Regions from separate parts of the Parageobacillus sp. NEAU-HV-2 genome, predicted to be linked through region 2. Evidence: a T-box and tRNA genes for the amino acid it is inferred to sense, from the RefSeq annotation. Region 2 holds a T-box; the other holds one or more tRNA genes.
What was found. A T-box is a leader RNA that pairs with one kind of tRNA and senses whether it is charged. The one in region 2 lies ahead of serS (serine--tRNA ligase), so its partner is inferred to be a tRNA-Ser.
Positions count from the first base shown of each region.

Region 1: it has a tRNA-Ser gene. The T-box ahead of serS (serine--tRNA ligase) is inferred to sense a tRNA for this amino acid. The anticodon was not compared.

Region 1 is NZ_JBXUJJ010000001.1:18-3,408, forward strand. It holds tRNA gene AC1WMD_RS00005 (tRNA-Pro) at 37-110, shown strand; tRNA gene AC1WMD_RS00010 (tRNA-Ala) at 124-199, shown strand; tRNA gene AC1WMD_RS00015 (tRNA-Met) at 228-301, shown strand; tRNA gene AC1WMD_RS00020 (tRNA-Ile) at 309-385, shown strand; tRNA gene AC1WMD_RS00025 (tRNA-Ser) at 401-493, shown strand; tRNA gene AC1WMD_RS00030 (tRNA-Met) at 524-600, shown strand; tRNA gene AC1WMD_RS00035 (tRNA-Asp) at 607-682, shown strand; tRNA gene AC1WMD_RS00040 (tRNA-Thr) at 980-1,055, shown strand; tRNA gene AC1WMD_RS00045 (tRNA-His) at 1,063-1,138, shown strand; tRNA gene AC1WMD_RS00050 (tRNA-Gly) at 1,145-1,215, shown strand; tRNA gene AC1WMD_RS00055 (tRNA-Ile) at 1,219-1,295, shown strand; tRNA gene AC1WMD_RS00060 (tRNA-Asn) at 1,343-1,417, shown strand; tRNA gene AC1WMD_RS00065 (tRNA-Ser) at 1,421-1,513, shown strand; tRNA gene AC1WMD_RS00070 (tRNA-Glu) at 1,522-1,593, shown strand; gene AC1WMD_RS00075 (B3/B4 domain-containing protein) at 1,834-2,499, opposite strand; gene queG (tRNA epoxyqueuosine(34) reductase QueG) at 2,570-3,391, shown strand, end outside.
Region 2 is NZ_JBXUJJ010000022.1:4,135-7,525, forward strand. It holds gene AC1WMD_RS18415 (serine hydrolase) at 1-284, shown strand, start outside; gene pdxS (pyridoxal 5'-phosphate synthase lyase subunit PdxS) at 425-1,309, shown strand; gene pdxT (pyridoxal 5'-phosphate synthase glutaminase subunit PdxT) at 1,329-1,904, shown strand; T-box leader at 1,972-2,188, shown strand; gene serS (serine--tRNA ligase) at 2,240-3,391, shown strand, end outside.

The DNA of each region.
Region 1 (3,391 bases), on a different contig from region 2:
AGGTTAGGGGTTCGAATCCTCTCGAGCGCGCCATAGCGGGAAGTAGCTCAGCTTGGTAGAGCACATGGTTTGGGACCATGGGGTCGCAGGTTCGAATCCTGTCTTCCCGATTTTAGTCAATATGGGGCCTTAGCTCAGCTGGGAGAGCGCCTGCTTTGCACGCAGGAGGTCATCGGTTCGATCCCGATAGGCTCCACCATTTGGTTTAATATAATTTGCGGATTCATGGCGGCGTAGCTCAGCTGGCTAGAGCGTACGGTTCATACCCGTGAGGTCGGGGGTTCGATCCCCTCCGCCGCCATTATAATGGACCTTTAGCTCAGCTGGTTAGAGCAGACGGCTCATAACCGTCCGGTCGTAGGTTCGAGTCCTACAAGGTCCACCATATTTTCAATATGTTGGAGGAGTACCCAAGTCTGGCTGAAGGGGTCGGTCTTGAAAACCGAGAGGCGCCGCAAGGCGCGCGGGGGTTCGAATCCCTCCTCCTCCGCCATAGAGTTTATCAATTATTCCTTTCTATCGTCGCGGGGTGGAGCAGTCCGGTAGCTCGTCGGGCTCATAACCCGAAGGTCGCAGGTTCAAATCCTGCCCCCGCAACCAAAATATGGTCCCGTAGTGTAGTGGTTAACATGCCTGCCTGTCACGCAGGAGATCGCGGGTTCGAGTCCCGTCGGGACCGCCATTCCAAAAATATGCCTGCTTAGCTCAATTGGTAGAGACGAGCATAAGCCTCTGTGAATTAGCTTCGAGTTGTCCCGACGCATTCACTTCTGTGAATAAGCTGGCAGAGGAAGGGACACAAAAAAACTAAGGGTATATATCAATGTTTTTTATATCGGCTTAGCTCAATTGGTAGAGCAACGAGCCTAAGCTTCATCGAATAAGCTGCGAGTTGCCTCGACGCATTCAACATCTTTGAATATGCTAGCAGAGGAAGAGGCAACGAAAATAATTAGAGTATAGACGACAAATTCTCTATGCCGGCTTAGCTCAATTGGTAGAGCAACTGACTTGTAATCAGTAGGTTGCGGGTTCAAGTCCTGCAGCCGGCACCAGAATGTGGCGGCTATGGCGAAGTGGTTAACGCACCAGATTGTGGCTCTGGCATGCGTGGGTTCGATTCCCACTAGTCGCCCCATACTATGCGGGTGTAGTTTAGTGGTAAAACCTCAGCCTTCCAAGCTGATGTCGTGGGTTCGATTCCCATCACCCGCTCTTGGGCCTATAGCTCAGCTGGTTAGAGCGCACGCCTGATAAGCGTGAGGTCGGTGGTTCAAGTCCACTTAGGCCCACCATTGCATATTATCCGATAGTGAGTTAAACTATAGTTAGATTTCATCATTCCGCAATAGCTCAGCGGTAGAGCAACCGGCTGTTAACCGGTAGGTCGTAGGTTCGAATCCTACTTGCGGAGCCATACGGAGAAGTACCCAAGTGGCTGAAGGGGACGGTTTGCTAAACCGTTAGGTCGCAGTTTTGCGGCGCGCGGGTTCAAATCCCGCCTTCTCCGCCATTTAATATGGCCCGTTGGTCAAGTGGTTAAGACACCGCCCTTTCACGGCGGTAACACGGGTTCGAATCCCGTACGGGTCATCAAAGCACCGGAATAACTGGTGCTTTTCTTTTATGTATAAAAATATCGATAACAGGCAAAAAATGAAATTTGTCGAATTTTGCGTTTTATCGTTGCAATATCGTGCATTGTCTGCTATAATTAATGCTGTTAGTTCCATTGACAAGGAAAAAGCATACAGTGGCTCTTATTCATTCAGTTATATGGGGACAACGCAGTGTTTCGTTTCTAAAAAGAACGGGGCATTGCGTTTTTATTTTTTATATTAATAATTGAAACGACGCTTCTCCGCCATGAATTTGGAAAAACATGTTTTTTATTGATTCCAATATTTTTTCACATTGCTCCCGCTGCATGGAAGGTAGTAAATAGACAATTTGTATGGCGTTTTTTGTTTCTTTGGTTACAGCTGTCCGCTCGGAATCGACAATTGGGCTGCCGAAAGGTCCATGCATATCTTTCGACACAAGCTTGTGGGCAAAATTAACGGTACGTCCGTTGATCGCCATATATTCATCTTGTTCGGTTCCGATATCAATCGTAATCGGTCCTTCCAGTTTATCGAGGTCATAAATTCCGATTGGAATTTTATAATACAGTGAAAAGAAATTATTGACGTCCGCTGCGGAATGAATCGTTGGGATAAAACTTTTCTTCTGAATCCGCCGGTACAAGCTCTCGGAGGAAGGGCGGTATCTGCTTGGATCTGTTCCGATGGTTTTAAAGATTTTGCGCCATTCTGCCAACTCTGGGATGTCCGCAATGGCAGTTTCCTGCAGGTCAAAGTAAATCGATTCTTGAAATAATTGGAGTTTCCCTTTTAACATTTGCGGAGAATCGTCGACAACGATATGATGATAACGGATAATCCCTACTTTAAAGGTGGGGATCATTTGTTTAAGCGTGTCTGCAACAATCCCTTGCATGTATCTCACCTCAGATTTTTTTCTTTCATTGTACCATAAATGGTTAATTTTGACGAAAGGAGGGGTCACGGTGGATGTAACGGCGCTAAAACAGGAGATTATTGAATATAGCAAAATGATCGGCATTGATAAAATCGGCTTTGCCAGCGCGGATCCGTTTGTTGAGCTAAAGGAGCGGTTACGCCGTCAGCAGGAGTTAGGGTATCAATCGGGATTTGAAGAACCGGATATTGAAAAGAGAACAAATCCTTCCCTGCTTTTGCCGGAAGCAAAGTCGATCATTGCGATTGCTTTGGCATATCCGTCGAAAATGAGAAATGCTCCCCGCGGCACGAAAACGGAACGAAGAGGGATTTTCTGTCGGGCGTCATGGGGCAAGGACTATCACGATATTTTACGGGAGCGTCTTGAAAAATTAGAAACGTTTATTTTAGAAAAAGTGCCGCAAGCCCGTGTCAAATCGATGGTAGATACGGGGGAACTGGCAGACCGCGCTGTTGCCGAGCGCGCAGGAATCGGCTGGAGCGGTAAAAACTGCTCGATTATTACTCCTGAGTTCGGTTCTTATGTTTATTTAGGAGAGATGATCACCAATATTCCGTTTCCGCCTGATGAGCCTGTTGAAAATCGCTGCGGTACATGTACAAAGTGTATTGATGCCTGCCCAACGGGAGCGCTTGTGCAAGGCGGACAGTTAAATGCGCAGCGATGTATCGCATTTTTGACACAAACGAAAGGCTTTTTAGCCGATGAGTTTCGCAATAAAATCGGAAACCGCTTATATGGTTGTGATACGTGCCAAATGGTTTGTCCGGCAAATAAGGGGAAAGATTTTCACTTACATCCAGAGATGGAACCAGATCCAGAAGTGGCAAAACCAAAGCTGATTCCG
Region 2 (3,391 bases):
ATCGCCCTGTTTATGTTTTCGATAAGAAAAAATTAACCGATCAAGGCGAGTTAACGGCTCCGATAAAAAAAGGAGAAAAAGTTGGATATATGACATTGCAATACAAAGGCGATGATTCATATAGCTTCTTAAGTCCGGAAATGAAGAAAAATGTGAGCGTAAATATCGTGACAAAAGAGAGTGTCGAAAAGGCGAACTGGTTTGTGCTTACGATGAGAGGAATCGGCGGATTGTTTGGCGATCTATGGACAAGTGTAGCAAAAACAGTCAAAGGCTGGTTTTAAGAGCTTCTTCCTTTGGAGGGAGCTTTTTCTATTGTGATTTTTAAAAAAATTGAGGTAAAATAAAAAAATGTAATCATCTAATCTGTGATATTTTAACCCAGCTATCACAGTATTAAGATAGAAATAAGGGGGAATAAAAGATGGCAACTACGGGTACGGACCGTGTCAAACGAGGAATGGCAGAAATGCAAAAGGGCGGCGTCATCATGGATGTTGTCAATGCGGAACAAGCGAAAATTGCTGAGGCAGCCGGCGCAGTAGCGGTAATGGCGTTAGAACGTGTTCCCGCTGATATTCGCGCTGCTGGCGGCGTAGCGCGCATGGCGGATCCAACGGTCGTTGAGGAAGTGATGAAAGCCGTATCGATCCCTGTGATGGCAAAGGTACGCATCGGTCATTACGTAGAGGCACGCGTGTTGGAAGCGCTAGGGGTAGACTATATTGACGAAAGCGAAGTATTAACGCCAGCCGATGAAGAGTTTCATATTGATAAACGACAATTTACCGTTCCTTTTGTATGCGGCTGCCGTGATTTAGGGGAGGCGGCGCGCCGCATTGCGGAAGGCGCATCGATGCTGCGGACAAAAGGAGAACCAGGAACGGGAAACATTGTCGAAGCGGTACGGCATATGCGTAAAGTCAATGCACAAATACGCAAAGTGGTCAGCATGAGCGAAGACGAATTAGTGACGGAGGCCAAAAATTTAGGGGCACCTGTCGAAGTATTGCGCGAAATTAAGCGGTTAGGTCGTCTTCCAGTTGTCAACTTTGCCGCTGGCGGGGTCGCGACTCCAGCGGACGCGGCGCTGATGATGCACTTAGGGGCAGACGGCGTATTTGTCGGCTCTGGTATTTTCAAATCGGAAAATCCAGAAAAATATGCACGAGCAATTGTTGAAGCTACCACCCATTACGAAGACTACGAGTTAATTGCCCATTTATCGAAAGGGTTGGGCGGCGCAATGCGAGGCATTGATGTCGCATCATTATTGCCAGAACAACGGATGCAAGAGCGCGGTTGGTAAGTGAAGGAGCAATGGGACGATGAAAATTGGTGTACTTGGCTTACAAGGTGCGGTGCAAGAACATGTTCGCTCTATTGAAGCATGTGGGGCGGAAGCAGTTGTCGTAAAAAAACCAGACCAGCTTGCAGAATTGGATGGTCTAATTCTTCCTGGCGGCGAGAGTACAACGATGCGCCGGCTTATAGATAAATACGGATTTATGGAGCCGTTAAAACAGTTTGCGGCGGCAGGAAAACCGATGTTCGGCACGTGTGCAGGGTTAATTTTGCTGGCGAAACGAATTGTCGGCTACGATGAACCACATTTAGGGCTGATGGATATTACCGTTGAGCGAAATTCTTTCGGTCGTCAGCGCGAAAGTTTTGAAGCGGAACTTTCGATTGCTGGGGTTGCCGATGATTTTATCGGTGTATTTATCCGTGCTCCACATATCGTGGAAGTAGGCGAAGACGTCGAAATTTTAGCCAAATATGAGGACCGCATTGTCGCAGCAAGACAAGGACAGTTTCTCGGGTGTTCATTCCATCCTGAATTGACGGATGACCACCGCATGACGCACTATTTTCTTAATATGGTGAAAGAAGCAAAAGCATAAAACGGGTTGCGTTTGAGAAAAACTTATAGTACATTATTGATACAAGTAATCGGCAAAAGTGTATAACGCGAAAGCGATGAAAGGAACTAGTAGCAAGACTGTTTCTCTTCAGAGAGTCGGTGGGTGGTGCGAACCGATGGGGAACGCTTGTGAATCCGTCCTTGAGTAAAATGCCGAATGCGTAAGCTAGTAAGCATTTTCGGTTTTTCGCCGTTATCGATGCAAGCGGAAGACAACCTTGTCTTCAATAAGGGTGGCAACGCGGGATCACTCTCGTCCCTTTTTGGGACGAGAGTTTTTATTTTATATAATAATAAACGAAGGAGGTATTGTTCATGCTCGATATCAAATTTATACGCAACCATTTCCAAGAAGTAAAAGAAAAACTGCAACAGCGCGGCGAAGATTTAGCGAATATGGATCGCTTTGAAGAGCTTGACAAAAAGCGGCGCGAACTGATTACAAAAGCAGAAGAACTAAAAAATACAAGAAATGAAGTATCACAACAAATCGCCGTGCTAAAACGCGAGAAAAAAGATGCGGAACATCTGATTACGCAAATGCGCGAAGTTGGTGAGCGCATTAAAGCGATGGATGAAGAAATCCGACAAGTGGAAGAGGAGCTAAATGCCCTGTTGTTGTCTATTCCAAACGTTCCGCATGAATCAGTGCCTGTTGGCAAGTCAGAAGAAGACAATGTGGAAATCCGCAAATGGGGAGAACCGCGGTCGTTTTCGTTTGAACCAAAGCCACATTGGGAAATTGCTGATCAACTTGGCATTCTTGATTTTGAGCGGGCTGCGAAAGTCACAGGAAGCCGATTTGTCTTTTACAAAGGGCTAGGTGCCCGTTTGGAGCGCGCGTTGATTAACTTTATGCTTGATGTGCATATTGAAGAGTTCGGTTATCAGGAAGTGTTGCCGCCATATTTGGTCAACCGGGCCAGCATGACAGGCACAGGACAACTGCCAAAATTTGAAGAGGATGCATTTCGTATCGAAACAGAAGATTACTTCCTCATTCCAACGGCAGAAGTGCCAGTGACAAATCTTCATCGCGATGAAATTTTATCGGCTGAAGATTTACCGATTTACTATGCGGCTTACAGTGCGTGTTTCCGTGCTGAGGCTGGCTCTGCCGGACGCGACACGAGAGGGCTGATTCGCCAGCATCAGTTCAATAAAGTGGAGCTGGTAAAGTTTGTTAAGCCGGAAGATTCGTATGATGAATTAGAAAAGCTGACGAATCAGGCGGAGAGAATTTTGCAGCTGCTCGGACTGCCATATCGCGTTGTTTGTTTGTGCACTGGCGATTTAGGTTTTTCAGCAGCGAAAACTTACGATATCGAAGTATGGCTGCCAAGCTACGGAACGTATCGCGAGATTTCTTCTTGCAGCAACTTTGAAGCGTTTCAGGCGCGCCGTGCCAATATCCGTTTCCGCCGCGACCCGAAAGCAAAGCCGGAATATGTGCATACGCTCAATGGT